DNA from 3 places in the Arthrobacter sp. PTI12 genome. Region 3 is predicted to be linked to each of the others. Evidence: predicted binding sites of a transcription regulator. Region 3 holds the regulator's gene; each other region holds the start of a gene.
What was found. Region 3 encodes HrcA, which represses chaperone genes, less so after heat shock. Its sites were predicted from a motif close to TTNGCACTCGNNNNNNNCGAGTGCNAA; they were not measured.
Positions count from the first base shown of each region.

Region 1: the regulator HrcA is predicted to act here: its motif matches at 3,062-3,088, upstream of AC1MBU_RS02325 (Hsp20/alpha crystallin family protein).
Region 2: the regulator HrcA is predicted to act here: its motif matches at 3,087-3,113, upstream of groES (co-chaperone GroES).

Region 1 covers NZ_CM155256.1:469,221-474,507, forward strand. Annotated here, with positions in the region: gene AC1MBU_RS02300 (FAD-dependent oxidoreductase) at 1-256, opposite strand, end outside; gene AC1MBU_RS02305 (hypothetical protein) at 286-858, opposite strand; gene AC1MBU_RS02310 (cysteine hydrolase family protein) at 969-1,532, shown strand; gene AC1MBU_RS02315 (hypothetical protein) at 1,545-1,748, opposite strand; gene AC1MBU_RS02320 (DUF4383 domain-containing protein) at 1,994-2,452, shown strand; gene AC1MBU_RS02325 (Hsp20/alpha crystallin family protein) at 2,551-2,991, opposite strand; tRNA gene AC1MBU_RS02330 (tRNA-Val) at 3,168-3,241, opposite strand; gene AC1MBU_RS02335 (DUF2630 family protein) at 3,380-3,625, shown strand; gene AC1MBU_RS02340 (flavodoxin family protein) at 3,705-4,313, shown strand; gene AC1MBU_RS02345 (formate/nitrite transporter family protein) at 4,404-5,243, shown strand.
Region 2 covers NZ_CM155256.1:2,822,664-2,827,950, reverse strand. Annotated here, with positions in the region: gene AC1MBU_RS13470 (glutamate--cysteine ligase) at 1-676, opposite strand, end outside; gene AC1MBU_RS13465 (shikimate 5-dehydrogenase) at 827-1,648, shown strand; gene AC1MBU_RS13460 (class I SAM-dependent methyltransferase) at 1,669-2,880, opposite strand; gene groES (co-chaperone GroES) at 3,253-3,549, shown strand; gene groL (chaperonin GroEL) at 3,637-5,250, shown strand.
Region 3 covers NZ_CM155256.1:2,196,175-2,201,461, reverse strand. Annotated here, with positions in the region: gene lepA (translation elongation factor 4) at 1-288, shown strand, start outside; gene hemW (radical SAM family heme chaperone HemW) at 316-1,545, shown strand; gene AC1MBU_RS10565 (DUF4870 domain-containing protein) at 1,550-1,981, opposite strand; gene AC1MBU_RS10560 (DUF3097 family protein) at 2,101-2,952, opposite strand; gene hrcA (heat-inducible transcriptional repressor HrcA) at 3,097-4,113, shown strand; gene dnaJ (molecular chaperone DnaJ) at 4,180-5,287, shown strand, end outside.

The sequences.
Region 1 (5,287 bases), 1.6 Mb from region 3:
CCGCTCCGTGGTGTTTGATGACCGAGGACAACTGCGTGCCCTGCAGCAGTGAGACTTTGGCCGTGCTGTTCCCGGTAGTCACTGCACCAACCGTTCGCGCCTCCAGGACCGCTACCCGCTGACCGGATCGCGCGAGCAACGTGGCAGTGGTCAGACCGGTGATACCGGCGCCGACCACCACGGAATCGTACTGGCCGTCCGCCTGAAAGGTGTCAACGGGAATGCGCGGTGATGATTCAAGCCAAAGGGACTTCACGGCCAGTTCTCCTTCTGTAGTGCGGTTGATTACCAGTCCAGTTCAATTCCGATGTTGTCTGACGGACCTTCCGGCGCCGTGCCGAGGTAGATCACCTCACCGGTTTCGTCGTCGCGCAGGAAAGTGTGGAAGGTTCCGGGAGTGAGGCTGCCGCTGATCGGCGGGAAGCCCTGTTCGGCGGAGATCCGGTCCTGGAAGCCGACGGCGGGAAGGCCGTCGTCGTTCACAATGAACCAGTCCCACACCGCGCCGGTCGACAGGTCGACCGCGAGAACCGTGCCGGCGGGCCATCCTGCGTCCGGATCCCGGTCTGAACCTGGGATCTGGCGCCCGGCTGAGCGGTCGTACCCGGCGAGGAATTTTCCTGTGTCAGCACGCACCAGGCCAACCAGTAGGGGAAGCCCCGGTGTTCCGGGGGAGAGCGCCGTTGTGTCCCACCATCCGCTGTAGGCAGTCTGCAGCGGGAACACGTCGCCCGGTTCCACGCTCACGGGCAGCGGCTGGAAGTAGGGCGGCGTTGGCGCGGCGGCCGTCTGCGCACTGCAACCCGGAAGAACGACGACGGCGAGCAGCACCGTTACGCCCGGCAGATGCGTCCGCACCGTAATCACCTCCGTGGCGTCAACGCTAGCCCTCGCCGGCCTGCCCCTCAAGGAGGATTCCTAAGTATGCTGTCAAAGAGTTGCAAGGAACCTTCGCAGGGAGGAAGAACATGACGGCTGCACTGCTCATCATTGATATGCAGAAGGCATTTTTTGAAGACGAATCTCTCGGCAATCAGCAGGACTTCCTGGTTGCGGCCTGCAACTCAGCTATCGCGGATGCGCGCGAGGCCGGCATTGCCGTCTATCTCATCCGCACAGAGCACCAGCGGGACAAATCAACGTGGACACTGAGCATGCTCGATGATGATCAGGGTTTCCTTTTCAGCGGCACTGAGCAGGCCGAATTCGTTGATGACCTCGATGTCGAGGGTCTTCCTGAGTTGGTGAAGACGCGCGACAGCGCTTTCTTCGGGACCGACCTGCTGCAGCGCCTGCGCATTCTGGAGGTAGACACGGTGGTCCTCGCAGGGGTTTCAACGCACAATTGCGTGGCCCAGACCGGTGCGGATGCCTACGCGAACAACCTGCGGGTGGTGTACGCCAGGGATGCGGTCGCCTCAACCAACAGTGAGTATGCGCAGAATGTGCTGGGCGTACTGATGGATGAGTACCGTCAGGTTTCCCTCGACGCGAGCGGGATCCGGCAGTTGTTCTCGAAGAAGCGCGCTTAGGCGGTGGACGGATCAGATGCCGATGCTGTAGCCGTCCTCCCGGTGGAACAGCCGACGGACCGCGCCGTCGTCGGACCGGACCCAGACAACCGAGGAGTCATCGGCGTGATCTTCGAGTACGCCGGAGAACTGGTCTCCCGAGGAGTGCCGAAGGGTTATCTGCTGGCCGCGCCTGAGCGTCGAGAAGTCGGCAAGCGAGGAATGTTGCGAGGTCATTGGGGAAAGGCCTTCCTGAGAGTGTGACTGACGCCACACTAAGGGCCGTTCCTGAATGTTTGGTGAATGAAAACTGGGTAATCGCCCAAATGGGCGAACGTTTATCGAAAAGATAGCTAAGCAAGCTTTCTATTCTGTTCTGCCTGTGGCACGCTGGCAGTACAAATGGCGGGACATACTGTCCATAGCTCGCAAGATCACGTGCCGGTGTCCGCCAGTCCGGCCACCTTAGAGGGGATAGTGCAATGGCATCAACACATTCAGGGTCGGGTGTAGGCACCCGGACAAACATTCAGAAGGCCGCACTCGCGGTAGGAGTGGTCTTCCTCCTGGTCGGCGTGCTGGGATTCATTCCCGGTATCACCAGCAATTACGACACGCTGCAGTTCGCCGGCCCCGAGTCCGAGGCGCAACTCCTCGGCCTGTTCCAGGTTTCGATCCTGCACAACATTGTTCACCTGCTGTTCGGCGTCGCGGGCGTCGCGATGGCAAAGACTGCAACCGGCGCTTACAACTTCCTGCTGTGGGGCGGCGTTATCTACGCGGTGCTCTTCATCTACGGGCTCATCATCCCGCATGATTCGGCAGCGAACTTCGTTCCGCTGGACGCGGCGGACAACATCCTCCATCTGGGCCTTGCCGTCGGCATGATTGCGCTGGCGCTCGCTCTTCGGGACAAGCACCGCACTGTCCGGGACCGGTAGTCCCGGCTCCAACCAACTACAAACAAACAGAACGACGACGGCGGGCCGCAACCTGCCGTCGTCGTTCTGTTTGTGCTGTGCGTAGCTCCGCTGACGATTTAGGCTTCCACAGCCCTGTCCGTCTGCACCGGCTGGGCGTCTTCGCCGGAAACGACCTCGATCTTGCGGGGCCTTGCGCGCTCGCTGACCGGGATGGTCACGCTGAGCACGCCGTTTTCATAGCGTGCCGAGATGGCATCAATGTCAATACCCTGCCCGAGGTTCAGTTGCCGAAGGAAGGATCCGCTTTCACGCTCGCGGGTCAGCCACTTGACTCCCTCTGCGTTGCGCAGGGTGCGCTCGGCGCGGATGGTCAACAGCTGGCCGTCGACGTCAATGTCAACAGATCCCGGATCAATGCCCGGGAGGTCAGCGCTCAGGATGTAGTGGTCACCCTCGCGGTACAGATCCATCGGCATCAGCCGCAGACCCTGGCGGGGATCCAGAAGTGCGCCGGCCACGCGGTCCAGTTCACGGAATGGGTCGAATTTCATTGCCATGATGGTTCACTCCCTGTGAGTCAGTAGTCTTTCTTCGGGTTGAGTCTGGTTCGCTCAACCTGCAAGTAGATTAGCACTCGCAGGAGGAGAGTGCTAACGGTTTATGTTCGCTCTGAACGAACTATTCGGAACACAAAAAAGCCCGCCCCGCATGCTGCGGGACGGGCTATGAACGGTGCCTGCGCGGGGCCTCGATCCCCGGGCCTTCCGCGTGTGAAGCGGATGCTCTACCAGACTGAGCTACACAGGCAAGTAGTTCCCAGACAGTTTAGGTCATTGGCAGACGGATGATGCAAACGCGGGGGTGCGGTAGATATTCGGGCGGACACTAAGTAGCCTGACTATTTGAGGCTATTCCACTTCTCGATGTCAGCGAAGGAGTTTGGCAATGGACGATGAGGACATTCTGGCGCGGATCCAGGCGCTGGTCGACAAGGAACACGAGCTGCGGGGTTCACCCTCGGGTGACGATGCTCCTGGCGAAGATCGACGCAGCAGCCTGCGGCGGGTCGAGGAACAGCTCGACCAGTGCTGGGACCTGCTCCGTCAGCGGCGGGCGAAGGAAGACGCAGGGGAAAGCCCGCAGGAAGCGGAGGCCCGGCCGATCGACCAGGTAGAGGGCTACCGCCAGTAAGCACATCGATTTGGCAGGACACGCCCCGATACCCCGTTGATAAGGGGCGTGTCCTGCCAACTCAACGAAAGGAATCTTCATGGACGACCTCAAAGCATTTGCACTGATCTGTACTCTCACCCCTTCGCCCGATGCCTCGAGCACCGATGTGATGGCCGACCACATCCTTGGCAAGCTCAAGGAGCAGGGGGTAACGACGTCGTCGGCCCGGGTAGTTGACCACAACGTTGCTCCAGGCGTGCAGATCGACATGGGAAACGGGGATGAATGGCCGCAGCTCCGCCAGCAGATCCTCGATGCGGACATCTTCCTCCTGTGCGCACCTATCTGGGTAGGGCACATGAGCAGCCTGGGACAGCGGGTGTTCGAACGGCTGGACGCCGATCTCTCCTCGACTGATGATGACGGCCGGCCCATCATGTACAACAAGGTCGCTCTGACCGCGGTGGTGGGAAACGAGGACGGCGCCCACCATGTCACTGCCGAGATGCACCAGGGCCTGAACGACATCGGCTTCACCGTCGCGGCGCAGGGCGGTGTCTACTGGGTCGGGGAAGCAATGCAGACCGTGGACTTCAAGGACCTGGACCAGGTACCTGATCCGGTTGCTTCCACAATTTCCTCCATGTCCGTGAACGCTGTCCACCTGGCGAAGTCCCTCAAGGCATCTCCCTACCCAGCTCCCTAGCATCGAGTTGGCAGGACACACCCCGAAAGGGGCCCCAAAAGGGGTGTGTCCTGCGCATTGACGGGTACTACAACGGAATAGGCGAGTCGCTTGAACGATCACAAGAACGATCACAAGAACGATGACGAAGCCCGACGGCGGGAACTCGGCGACAATGCGGGCCCGGTCGAGGAAGAGATCGAGGAATCGTTCGACCGCACAGTGGATGAAGGCGCACAGCGCCTGAACCGCACCTTCCCCGACGTACTCATCACCGGGCTCTTCGGAGGCTTCGAAATAGGGATCGGCGTGATCGCCTATCTGGCGGTGCTTCATGAAACCGACAACCACCTGCTCGCGGGATTGGCCTTCAGCGCGGGACTCATTGCGCTACTGCTGGCCAAGAGCGAACTCTTCACTGAGGGATTCCTGGTTCCCATCGCAGCGGTGACCGCCAAGCAGGCGAGCCTTGCGCAGCTCGGCCGGCTCTGGGGCGGCACCCTGGTGGCGAACCTTGCAGGCGGCTGGATCTTCATGCTGATTGCCATGAACGCCTTCCCGCAGTGGGCCGGGACGGTCACCACGTCCGCCGAGCACTACGTCGACGCCGGGTTCAGCTGGGAATCCATCTGCCTTGCGTTGCTCGGCGGAAGCACAATCACGCTGATGACGCGCATGCAGCACGGCACGGAGGAGATGAGCGGAAAGCTGATGGCCGCCGTCGTTGGCGGGTTTGTGCTCTCCGGCCTGCAGTTATTCCACTCCATCCTGGATTCGCTGCTCATCTTCGGCGCGATCCTCGCGGGCGCCGACATCAGCTACCTGGACTGGCTGGGCTGGTTCGGCTACACCGTTGTGTTCAACGTCATCGGCGGAATCCTGCTGGTTACCGCCCTCCGCCTGGTCCGGGACCGCAAACTCGTGGAGCGCGAACGGGAAAAGACGAGTTGAGCTGGCAGGACACGCCCTGAAAGAGTGCTCATAAGGGGCGTGTC
Region 2 (5,287 bases), 630 kb from region 3:
CCGTATCGATCACACCGGTGGTGAACATGTCCTGCACATAGGACTCATACTCCGCCCACCTGGGGAACTGGAACGGCAGGCCGGCGGTGGGAAGCTGCTGAAACATCAGCGCGCGCTGGGACGCGTACCCGGTATCTTCGCCTCCCCAGAACGGCGACGACGCTGAAATCGCCTGGAAATGCGGGAAGTAGTTCACCAGCCCGTCAACCACCGGAAGCGCCTTGTCCCGGGAATCAAGACCCACGTGCACATGGACGCCGTAGATCACCATCTGCTGGCCCCACCACTGCGTGCGGTCGATCAGCTTGAAGTAACGGTCCTTGTCCGTGACCGGCTGGGAGCGCGGTGCACTGAACGGATGGGACCCGGCGGAGAACAGCTCTACGCCCATCGGGTCCGTCACCTCGCGCACCGCGGCGAGCGACCGGCTCAGGTCTTCTTTGGCTTCAGCGACGGTATGGCAGATGCCCGTCACAATCTCCACAGTGTTGAGGAGGAGTTCCTGCTTGATGTGGGGATGCTCGTCATCGGCCTGCAGCTCGGGATGCTGTTCGTTGACTCCGCGAAGTACCTCTTTGGCCACAGAGACCAGGTCACCGTTGTAACGGTCGACCAGGGCGAGCTCCCACTCAACGCCGAGGGTCGATTGCTCGGACTTCGCGAAATCAATCTTCAATGCTGCTCCTGACCGGTACCGGACTGTTGGAAATGTGTGCCTCGGTATCGCGCCATCGCGGGTGAGAACTGACCCAATAGTAGTGCAGGAGAGGTTCCGTTCTGCCGTGTGAAGCGACCACCCTCAGGAAACGACCGGCATAATTGACGGGTGCCGATCCTGAACAAAGACATGGTCCTGTGTATCTCCCTCGCCGCCCGGCCGAGCAATCTAGGAACCCGCTTCCACAACTGGCTGTATGACCAGCTGGGCCTGAACTACATCTACAAAGCGTTCACCACCACGGATCTTCCGGCAGCCATCGGCGGCGTACGCGCGCTGGGGATTCGCGGGTGCGCCGTGTCTATGCCGTTCAAGGAAGACGTCATCAAGCTGGTGGACCGCATGGATCCCTCCGCGCTGGCCATCGATTCGGTAAACACCATCGTGAACGACGACGGCGTCCTCACCGCCTACAACACCGATTACCTTGCGGTCGCGGAACTGATCAAACAGCGCTCGGAGGTGACGCCGTCGTCGTCGGTTCTGCTGCGCGGCTCCGGCGGAATGGCCAAGGCTGTTGCCGCGGCCGTACGGGACGCGGGCTTCACCCGGGTGACGGTTGTTGCACGGAACGAGGAGGCCGGCAGACGCCTGGCAGGGTTGTACGGGTTCCAGTGGCAGGCCGAGCCGGGAAACTCCACCGCGGACCTGCTCATCAATGTGACACCGCTCGGCATGGCGGGGCAGGACGAGGAGGTCCAGTCCTTCAGCGACGACGCTATTGCGGCAGCGTCGCTGGTGTTCGACGTCGTTGCGTTGCCCTCGGAGACGCCGCTCATCCAGGCGGCCCGGCGCGCAGGCAAGCCCGTGCTCACGGGAGCCGAGGTGATTGCACTGCAGGCGGCCGAACAGTTTGTCCTCTACACCGGCGTGCGTCCATCGGCCGAGCAGATCCGCGAGGCGGGAGAGTTCTCGCGGCAGCCTGCGTAGCTGCCAGCCCGGTACCGGATCTAGCCCAGTACCGGATCGACGACGACGGCGACGCGCTCTTCGCCGATCCGCGTCAGTACCAGCGTGGCCTTGTTTGTTGCCTTCTTCGAGCCGGCGAGGAGCTGCTTGCGCAGCTCTTCGGGCGTGACTGAGGTTCCGCGCTTTTTGATGTCGAGAATCCCTATGTCGTTGGCCTTGACCCACGCTTTCAACGCCTTGACGTTGTAGGGCATCACTTCGAGGACGCGGTAGGGCCGGGCGAACGGGGTGTCTACCAGCTCCGGCGCGCAGATGTAGGCGATGTGCGGGTCGACCAGGTGCCCGCCGATGGAACGAGCAACGTCGGCTACCAATCCGGCCCTGATCACAGCGCCGTCCGGTTCGTAGAGGTAGCCTTCCACCGGACCGATAGGGGCGTCGTCGTCCTCGCCGAAGTTGGTGTGGCTGGTCAGCTCAGTGGCGCCGTCCGCGCCGATGAGCAGGGCGCCGCGGCGGACGTTGTCGCGGCGGAGGGCGTTGAACCAGAGCACTACCTCGGCAACATCGCCGTCCACGCTTACCCACTGGGCTTCGCAGTTGGCCGGAACCGCGTCATGCGGGATCCCGGGCCCGAGCTTCACACCCACAGGCATGCCGGTGTCCGCGAGGCTCTCCACGAAGGACAGGGGAGGCGAGAAGGCTTCCGGGTCGAAGAGGCGCCTGGTGCCTGAGCTGGAAGTGGTCCGTCGGGCGGGGTCCAGCCACACGCCGTCGTACTTTGTCAGGTCAAGGGAGGAGGCATCAGTGTTGACAACAGTCGCGTTGGACCACGGCAGCAGATTCATGGTGGCGGCAGCGGCGGTGGTTTCGTCGAGTTCGACGGCGGTGACGTCGCGTTCCAGCGTGGCGAGGGCCATCGAATCCGAGCCGATCCCGCAGCCAAGGTCTGCGACCTTCTGGACGCCGGCAGTGACGTAGCGTTGGGCGTGGCGGGCGGCGACGCTGAGGCGGGTTGCCTGCTCGAGGCCGGCTGGGGTGAAAAGCATCCGGTCGGCGAAGGGACCGAACTTCACCTGAGCCTTCGCACGGAGCCGGGACTGGGTGAGGGCTGCATTGACGACGTCGGGGGAGTGGCCCGCCGCGCGGAGCTGTTCGTTGAGCCGGAGGCTGTCCGCTTCGGAGTACGGTCCGAGAGAGTTGAGCAGCTCCCAGCCCTCGGGAGTCAGGATGGGCTCAAGGAGGTTCTGGGTCACGGTGTCGCTTTCAACTGGAGCTTTCGGCGAGGGGCTGGGTCCGGTTCTTCAGTCTAGGGGTTGTGCCCGGGGCCGGATCCCCCACGTCCTGCTGTGAAAGTCCGCGCATCACCGGCGTGTTCCCGCCGACACGCCCCTGCCGGCTCCAGGAAGCGGGGAATTCGGACCGGCGCAGGGGGCCCGGCCCGCCCTGCAACACCACCCCTCTGGCACTCGCCTTGACCGAGTGCTAACCGTTGCATAAAGTCAGACTTGGCACTCTCACTATGAGGCTGCTAATCCTTCGAGGATGCGCCAACCGGCACCGCGACGACGGTCAGCGCCTGCTCGATACCCGAAGATTCATTCAAACCAAGTGAAGGAGAGGTCCGAGTGTCGGTCTCTATCAAGCCTCTTGAAGATCGTATTGTCGTCCGCCCGCTGGAAGGCGAGCAGACCACCGCATCCGGTCTGGTCATCCCGGACACTGCCAAGGAAAAGCCCCAGGAGGGCGAAGTTGTCGCAGTAGGCCCCGGCCGCGTTGATGACAATGGCAACCGCGTTCCCGTTGATGTAGCTGAAGGCGACGTCGTCATCTACTCCAAGTACGGCGGAACCGAAGTCAAGCACGGAGGCCAGGAATACCTGGTTCTTTCCGCTCGCGACGTTCTGGCGATCATCGTCAAGTAGTTGTGCAGAAGAACCCCGGTCAGCATCGGCCGGGGTTCTTTCCTGTCAGTACACATTCCTGCACAAGCCTGAAAGGAACGAAACAACATGGCAAAGCAGTTGGAATTCAACGACGCCGCCCGACGCAAGCTCGAAGCAGGCGTCGACAAGCTGGCCGACACCGTCAAGGTGACTCTCGGCCCTCGTGGACGCAACGTCGTCCTCGACAAGAAGTGGGGCGCCCCCACCATCACGAACGACGGCGTGACCATCGCCCGTGAGGTGGAGCTGGACGACCCCTATGAGAACCTCGGCGCGCAGCTCGCCAAGGAAGTTGCCACCAAGACCAACGACGTCGCCGGTGACGGCACGACGACGGCTACCGTCCTCGCGCAGGCACTGGTCAAGGAAGGCCTGCGGAACGTTGCAGCAGGCGCTGCCCCCGGCGCTCTGAAGCGCGGCATCGAGGTCTCCATCGAGGCCGTTGCTGCCCGTCTGCTCGAGAACGCCCGCGAGGTCGTTGGCAAGCAGACAGCAAACGTCGCAGCCATCTCCGCCCAGAGCCAGGAAGTCGGCGACCTGCTCGCCGAAGCTTTCGATCGGGTCGGCAAGGACGGCGTCATCACGATCGAGGAATCCTCGACCACCCAGACCGAACTTGTCCTCACCGAGGGCATGCAGTTCGACAAGGGCTTCCTGAGCCCCTACTTCGTCACTGACGCAGAGCGTCAGGAAGCCGTCCTCGAAGACGCGCTCATCCTGATCAACTCCGGCAAGATCTCTGCTCTGCAGGAATTCCTGCCGCTGCTCGAGAAGGCGCTGCAGGCAGGCAAGCCGCTGTTCATCATCGCCGAAGACATTGAAGGTGAAGCGCTGTCCACCCTGGTGGTCAACAAGATCCGCGGCACCCTCAACGTCGTAGCAGTCAAGGCTCCCGGTTTCGGGGACCGACGCAAGGCCATGCTCCAGGACATCGCCACCCTCACCGGTGCGCAGGTTGTCTCACCGGATCTCGGCCTGAAGCTGGACCAGGTCGGTCTTGAGGTTCTCGGCTCGGCCCGCCGCATCACCGTGACGAAGGACAACACCACCATCGTTGACGGCGCAGGCAGCGAGCAGGACGTTGCGGACCGCATCGCTCAGATCCGCGCTGAAGTTGAGCGCACCGACTCCGATTGGGACCGCGAGAAGCTCCAGGAGCGCCTCGCAAAGCTCGCCGGCGGCGTCGGCGTCATCAAGGTCGGCGCAGCCACCGAAGTTGAGCTGAAGGAAAAGAAGCACCGCATCGAGGACGCAGTGTCCTCGACCCGCGCCGCCCTTGAAGAGGGCATCGTGGCAGGCGGCGGTTCCGCTCTGATTCACGCCTCGAAGGTCCTTGATGAGGACCCAAGCGTGCTCAAGCTCGAGGGCGACGTCGCGACCGCCGTCGGTCTCGTGCGCCGCGCCCTGGTCCAGCCGCTGCGCTGGATCGCCGAGAATGCCGGCTACGAGGGTTACGTCGTCATCGACAAGGTGAGCCAGCTTGAGGTCGGCCACGGCTTCAACGCCGTCACCGGTGACTATGAAAACCTGGTCGACGCCGGCATCATCGACCCGGTCAAGGTCACCCGGTCGGCACTGCGCAACGCAGCGTCGATCGCGGCACTGGTTCTCACCACCGAAACCCTCGTGGTTGAGAAGCCGGTTGAGGAAGAAGAGCAGGGCCACGGCCACAGCCACTAGCGACACAGGGCGGGCGAGGACAGTGACCCACACAGGG
Region 3 (5,287 bases):
GTGATGATGACGGGTAAACTGCGCGAGTTGATTCCGCGGCAGCAGTTCGAGGTGCCGATCCAGGCGGCCATCGGGTCACGGATCATTGCGCGGGAGAGTATCCGGGCCATCCGCAAGGATGTCCTTGCCAAGTGCTACGGCGGTGATATCACCCGGAAGCGAAAGCTGCTGGAGAAGCAGAAGGAAGGCAAGAAGCGGATGAAGATGGTGGGACGCGTCGAAGTGCCCCAGGAAGCGTTCATTGCCGCCCTGTCGTCGGATGAATCGAAGGACAAAGCCAAGAAGTGACGACGGCGCCTATCAGGGAACGCAGCATTGCCTAGTACTTTGCCCCTCGGTGAGCCTGCACCGGCCGACGGGCGGCTGCCTCCATCAGCTGTTGCCGGTTCACGGGACCGTGCTTTCGGACTCTACGTCCACATCCCCTTCTGTGCGGTCCGTTGCGGGTACTGCGACTTCAATACCTACACGGCTGCTGAGTTGGGTGGGGGAGCGTCGCAGGCCAGTTATGCACTCACGGTCGAGCGGGAGCTCGAATTCGCCGCGGGAGCGCTTGCGCAATCCGGCATTGCGCAGCGCGCGCTGAGCACGGTGTTTTTCGGTGGCGGCACGCCCACGCTGCTTCCGTCGCAGGATCTTGCACGGGTTCTGCAGACGGCGAAAAACGTATGGGGCCTCGCACCCGGGGCCGAGGTGACAACGGAAGCCAATCCGGATTCGGTGACCCCTGAATCACTGGCGGAACTGGCCCGGGCAGGCTTCACGAGGGTGTCCTTCGGCATGCAGTCCGCAGTACCGCATGTCCTCGCCGTGCTCGACCGCACGCACGCTCCGGAGCGGGTCCCCCTGGCGGTTGAATGGGCACGCGCTGCGGGTTTGAAGGTCAGTCTCGACCTGATCTACGGAACACCCGGTGAGGAGTTGTCGGACTGGGAGAGCTCCCTCGAAGCGGCGCTCACCCTGGAACCGGATCATCTGTCTGCGTACGCGCTGATCATCGAGGACGGCACCGCCCTGGCCCGGCGGATCCGCCGCGGTGAGGTGCCGATGGTCGACGACGACGACCACGCGGACAAGTACGAAATTGCTGAGAACATGCTTCGTGGGGCCGGAATGTCCTGGTATGAGGTAAGTAACTGGGCCCGCACTGGCGAGGATCAGTGCCGCCACAACATTGCGTACTGGAAAGGCCACGACTGGTGGGGAGCCGGTCCGGGCGCCCATTCCCACATGGGCGGCACACGGTGGTGGAATGTCAAGCATCCCGCCGCCTATGCGCAGCGCCTGGACACCGGCGCATCGCCCGCGGCCGGCAGAGAAGTACTGGACGAAACGGCTCGCTACGTCGAGGACGTTCTCCTACGCTCACGGTTGGCCGAGGGGTATCCTGTGGCTGACCTCCAGCCGGAGGGACGTCACGCGGTGGCCGGGTTGATCGCGGACGGGTTGATAGAGCCGGCGGATGCTTTCAAAGGTGTTGTGCGCCTCAGCGGACGGGGACGGCTGCTCGCTGACGCCGTCGTCCGGCGGTTGTTGCCGAACTGAGCGGCTAGTGGAAAATCCTCAGGTTGAAGGGGTAGCGGTACGGCTTGCCCCGGTTGACGTGGATACCGGCCGCAACGGAGAACGCTGCCAGCATCACCCAGATGAGCGCATTGAGGACGGCGAAGATCCCGCCGATCCCGGGTATCAGGGACAGCAGCAGGCAGATCCCGGCAATGATGCTTGGCGGGAAAGTGAAGTTGAACGCTTCCTTCGATTCCTGCTCGGTGAAGGCGCCCCGGTCGCGGAAGATCAGAAAAATGATCAGCGACGGCACAAACCCCAGGATGCCGAGGAAGTGGGACAGCGTTGCCCACTGACGGTCTTCCGACGGACTCAGCGGTGGCGCACTGGAACTGGCACCCTGGAACGCGGGATCAGAGTCCCGGGGCGCCTGTCGTGACTGGGCGTCCCCGTGCCGGTCTGCGCTGTTAGGCAACGGTACTTCCTTCGGGCTGTTCGGACTTCACCGCTCACACAAGCGGAACTTACTTCCTCAAGGGTACTTGGTGTACCGGCCGGGCGCAGTCGCGTGTGCCGCGACGAAGCCTTCAATGGCTATGCGCCGGCTCCCGGTGCAGTGAGGAAATCAATGACTTCCTCGACGCGCCCGAGCAGCGTCGGTTCGAGATCAGCGTAGGTGCTGACGCCGTTGAGGATGCGCTTCCAGCCGTTCGCGGCATCCGCCTGCGTGGAGTGCGGCCAGCTTAACCGGCTCAATATCCCCGTCTTCCAGTCCTCGCCGCGGGGTATTACCGGCCAGGCATCAAGACCAAGAGCACGCGGCTTCACAGCCTGCCACACATCGACGTAGGGGTGCCCGACAATCAGTACGTTCCCGGCGGCGCCCGCCACCGTCATCGCCCCGGCCGCGATCCGGGCTTCCTTGGTGCCGGGCAGTAGATGATCGACGAGGATACCCAGGCGGCGTCCGGCGGAGGGAGCAAAGTCCCGCACGGCTGCTGCCAGATCGTCTACGCCATGCAACGGCTCCACCACGATGCCCTCAACCCGCAGGTCGTCTCCCCACACCTTCTCCACCAGCTCGGCATCGTGTTTGCCCTCGACCCAGATCCTGCTGGCCCGAGCCGTGCGCGCCCGCGCTCCGGCAACCCGGACAGAGCCCGACGCCGTTCTCAGCTGTGCTGCTGACTGCGCGCGGGCAGGAATCAGTTCCACCGGCGAACCTTCATGGTGGAAGCCGAAGCCGAGCGGAAAAGTGCGTCGCTTGCCGCGGCGGTCCTCAAGGACCATCACGTGCATCCCACCTGCCTTCTCCGTGCGCAGGATCTCCCCGACGAATCCGCTCTGCACGTCTTCAAGGACGACGCCGGGACGGGCTTCGACCTTGGCGGCCGGGGCGGCCCGGGGTCCGGTAAGATCCTGTGCTCCCCACTCGTGATACGACATGTGACTTCGCTCGCTTCCACAAATCCCTGCCTTCGGAACAGGCAGAGCCAATGCTAACAATCGCCTCGATCGTATTAGACTTGGCACTTAGGTGTGTTGAGTGCTAACTCAGAAACAGGGCAGGAAAGTACATCGGAGGTGAACATGAGCGAACCCAGGCGGCTTGAAGTCCTGCGGGCCATCGTTGAGGATTACGTCCATTCCCGCGAGCCGGTGGGATCCAAGGCGCTGGTCGAGCGCCACAGGCTGGGCGTATCTTCGGCAACAATCCGCAATGACATGGCACTTCTGGAAGAAGAGGGCCTGATCACAGCCCCGCATACCAGTTCCGGCCGCATCCCGACCGACAAGGGTTATCGGTTGTTCGTCGACCGGATCGCCGAGGTCAAGCCGCTGTCGGCCCCGGAAAAGCGGGCTATCCGCGCACTCCTCGAGGGCGCAGACGATCTCGACGACGTCCTCGACCGCACCGTCCGCCTGCTCGCCCAACTCACCAACCAGGTTGCGGTCGTGCAGTACCCGCACCTGGGCACGGCCTCCGTCCGCCACATCGAACTCGTGCTGCTCGCTCCCGGTCGCGCGCTCGTGGTGCTGATCTCCACGAACGGCGCTGTGCAGCAGCGCGTAGTGTCCGTGCCCGCCGAGGCACAGGAAAATGACCTGGCCGACCTGCGCCAGCATTTTCTGGAAAGGGTTTCCGGTGTTCGTCTGCCGTCGGTTCCCCAGGAACTCGGTGCGTGCATTGCGGATCTTCCCCCCTCGCTGCAATCTCTCGGCCAGGCAATTGGACACAGCCTCGAACAGTTGTCAGCCGCTAACAGGGAAGACCGGATCGTGCTGGCGGGCACGGCCAACCTCGCCCGCTCAACCCTCGACTTTCCTTTAACCATTGGTCCGGTCCTGGAAGCGCTTGAGGAACAGGTTGTCATGCTTCGGTTGCTTTCCGAGATGGGGCAGGATGCTCTGGGCATCTCGGTCCGCATCGGCCGGGAGAACCCGTATGGCGGTTTGGCCGAAGCCTCCGTGATTGCTACCGGCTATGGACCGGATTCACTGGCAAAGGTGGGAGTGCTTGGCCCCACGAGAATGGATTACCCGACCACCATGGCCGCCGTGAGAGCGGTGGCCCGCTACCTTTCCCGCATCCTCGATGAATCTTGACCGGATGACGGAGCCCATGAAGCCCAGCCGCTCACGCGGTGAGATAACAGGAAGTGATGTGCAGGAGTGAGTAATCACTACGAGGTCCTTGGCGTTGCACGCGACGCCAGCGGCGAAGAAATCAAGAAGGCCTACCGGAAGCTTGCCCGCAAGCTCCACCCGGACGTCAACGTCGGCACGGAAGCAGCTGAGGAGTTCAAGCTCGTCACGCGCGCGTACGAGGTACTCTCGGATCCCCAGAAGCGGCGCGTCTACGACACCACCGGTAATGAAAACGGCACCGACAATGGATTCGGTGCCGGTTATTCCGGCTCGGGCTTTGCGTTCCAGGACATTTTCGAGACATTCTTCGGCGGAGGCGGTCCCAGCGGCCCCCCATCCCGAACCCAACGCGGTCAGGACGCGTTGATAGCCGTCCGGATCGACCTGAAGGATGCAGTCTTCGGTACCAACAAGAAGATCGAGGTAGATTCAGCGGCGGTGTGTCCTACCTGCGATGGATCCTGTACCCAGCCGGGCACTTCCCCGCGAACCTGTGATATCTGCGGCGGATCCGGTCAGGTGCAGCGTGCGGTTCGGTCCATCCTCGGTCAGGTAATGACGACGGCGACCTGCGGCACCTGCCAGGGGTACGGAACCGTCATCCCGCATCCCTGTAACGAATGCAATGGGGATGGCCGCATCCGTTCCCGCCGAAGCCTCACCATCAAGGTGCCCGCGGGTGTCGCTACAGGTACCCGTATCCAGCTAGCCGGCCAGGGCGAGGTCGGCACGGCCGGCGGTCCCCAGGGCGATCTCTACGTAGAGATTCGGGTCAACAGCGACTCGACCTTCCTTCGTGAGGGCGACGACCTTCACGCGACCCTGAGCGTGCCGATGACAGCTGCGGCCCTCGGCACCAACGTGATAATGAAGAGCTTCGACGGTGATCAGGAACTCACGATCAAGCCCGGCACGCAGTCGGGCGAAGTGATTACCCTTCGCGGCCTTGGGGTGACCCACCTGCGCGGATACGGCAGAGGGGACCTGCTGGTGCATTTGAGCGTGGAAACGCCGCGGAACCTCGACAGCGGACAGGAAGAACTGCTTCGGCGCCTTGCGGAAATGCGCGGCGAAGAATTTACCGAGGGCCAGCTGGCGAGCAGCGGATCAGGAGTTTTTGCCCGCCTTCGTG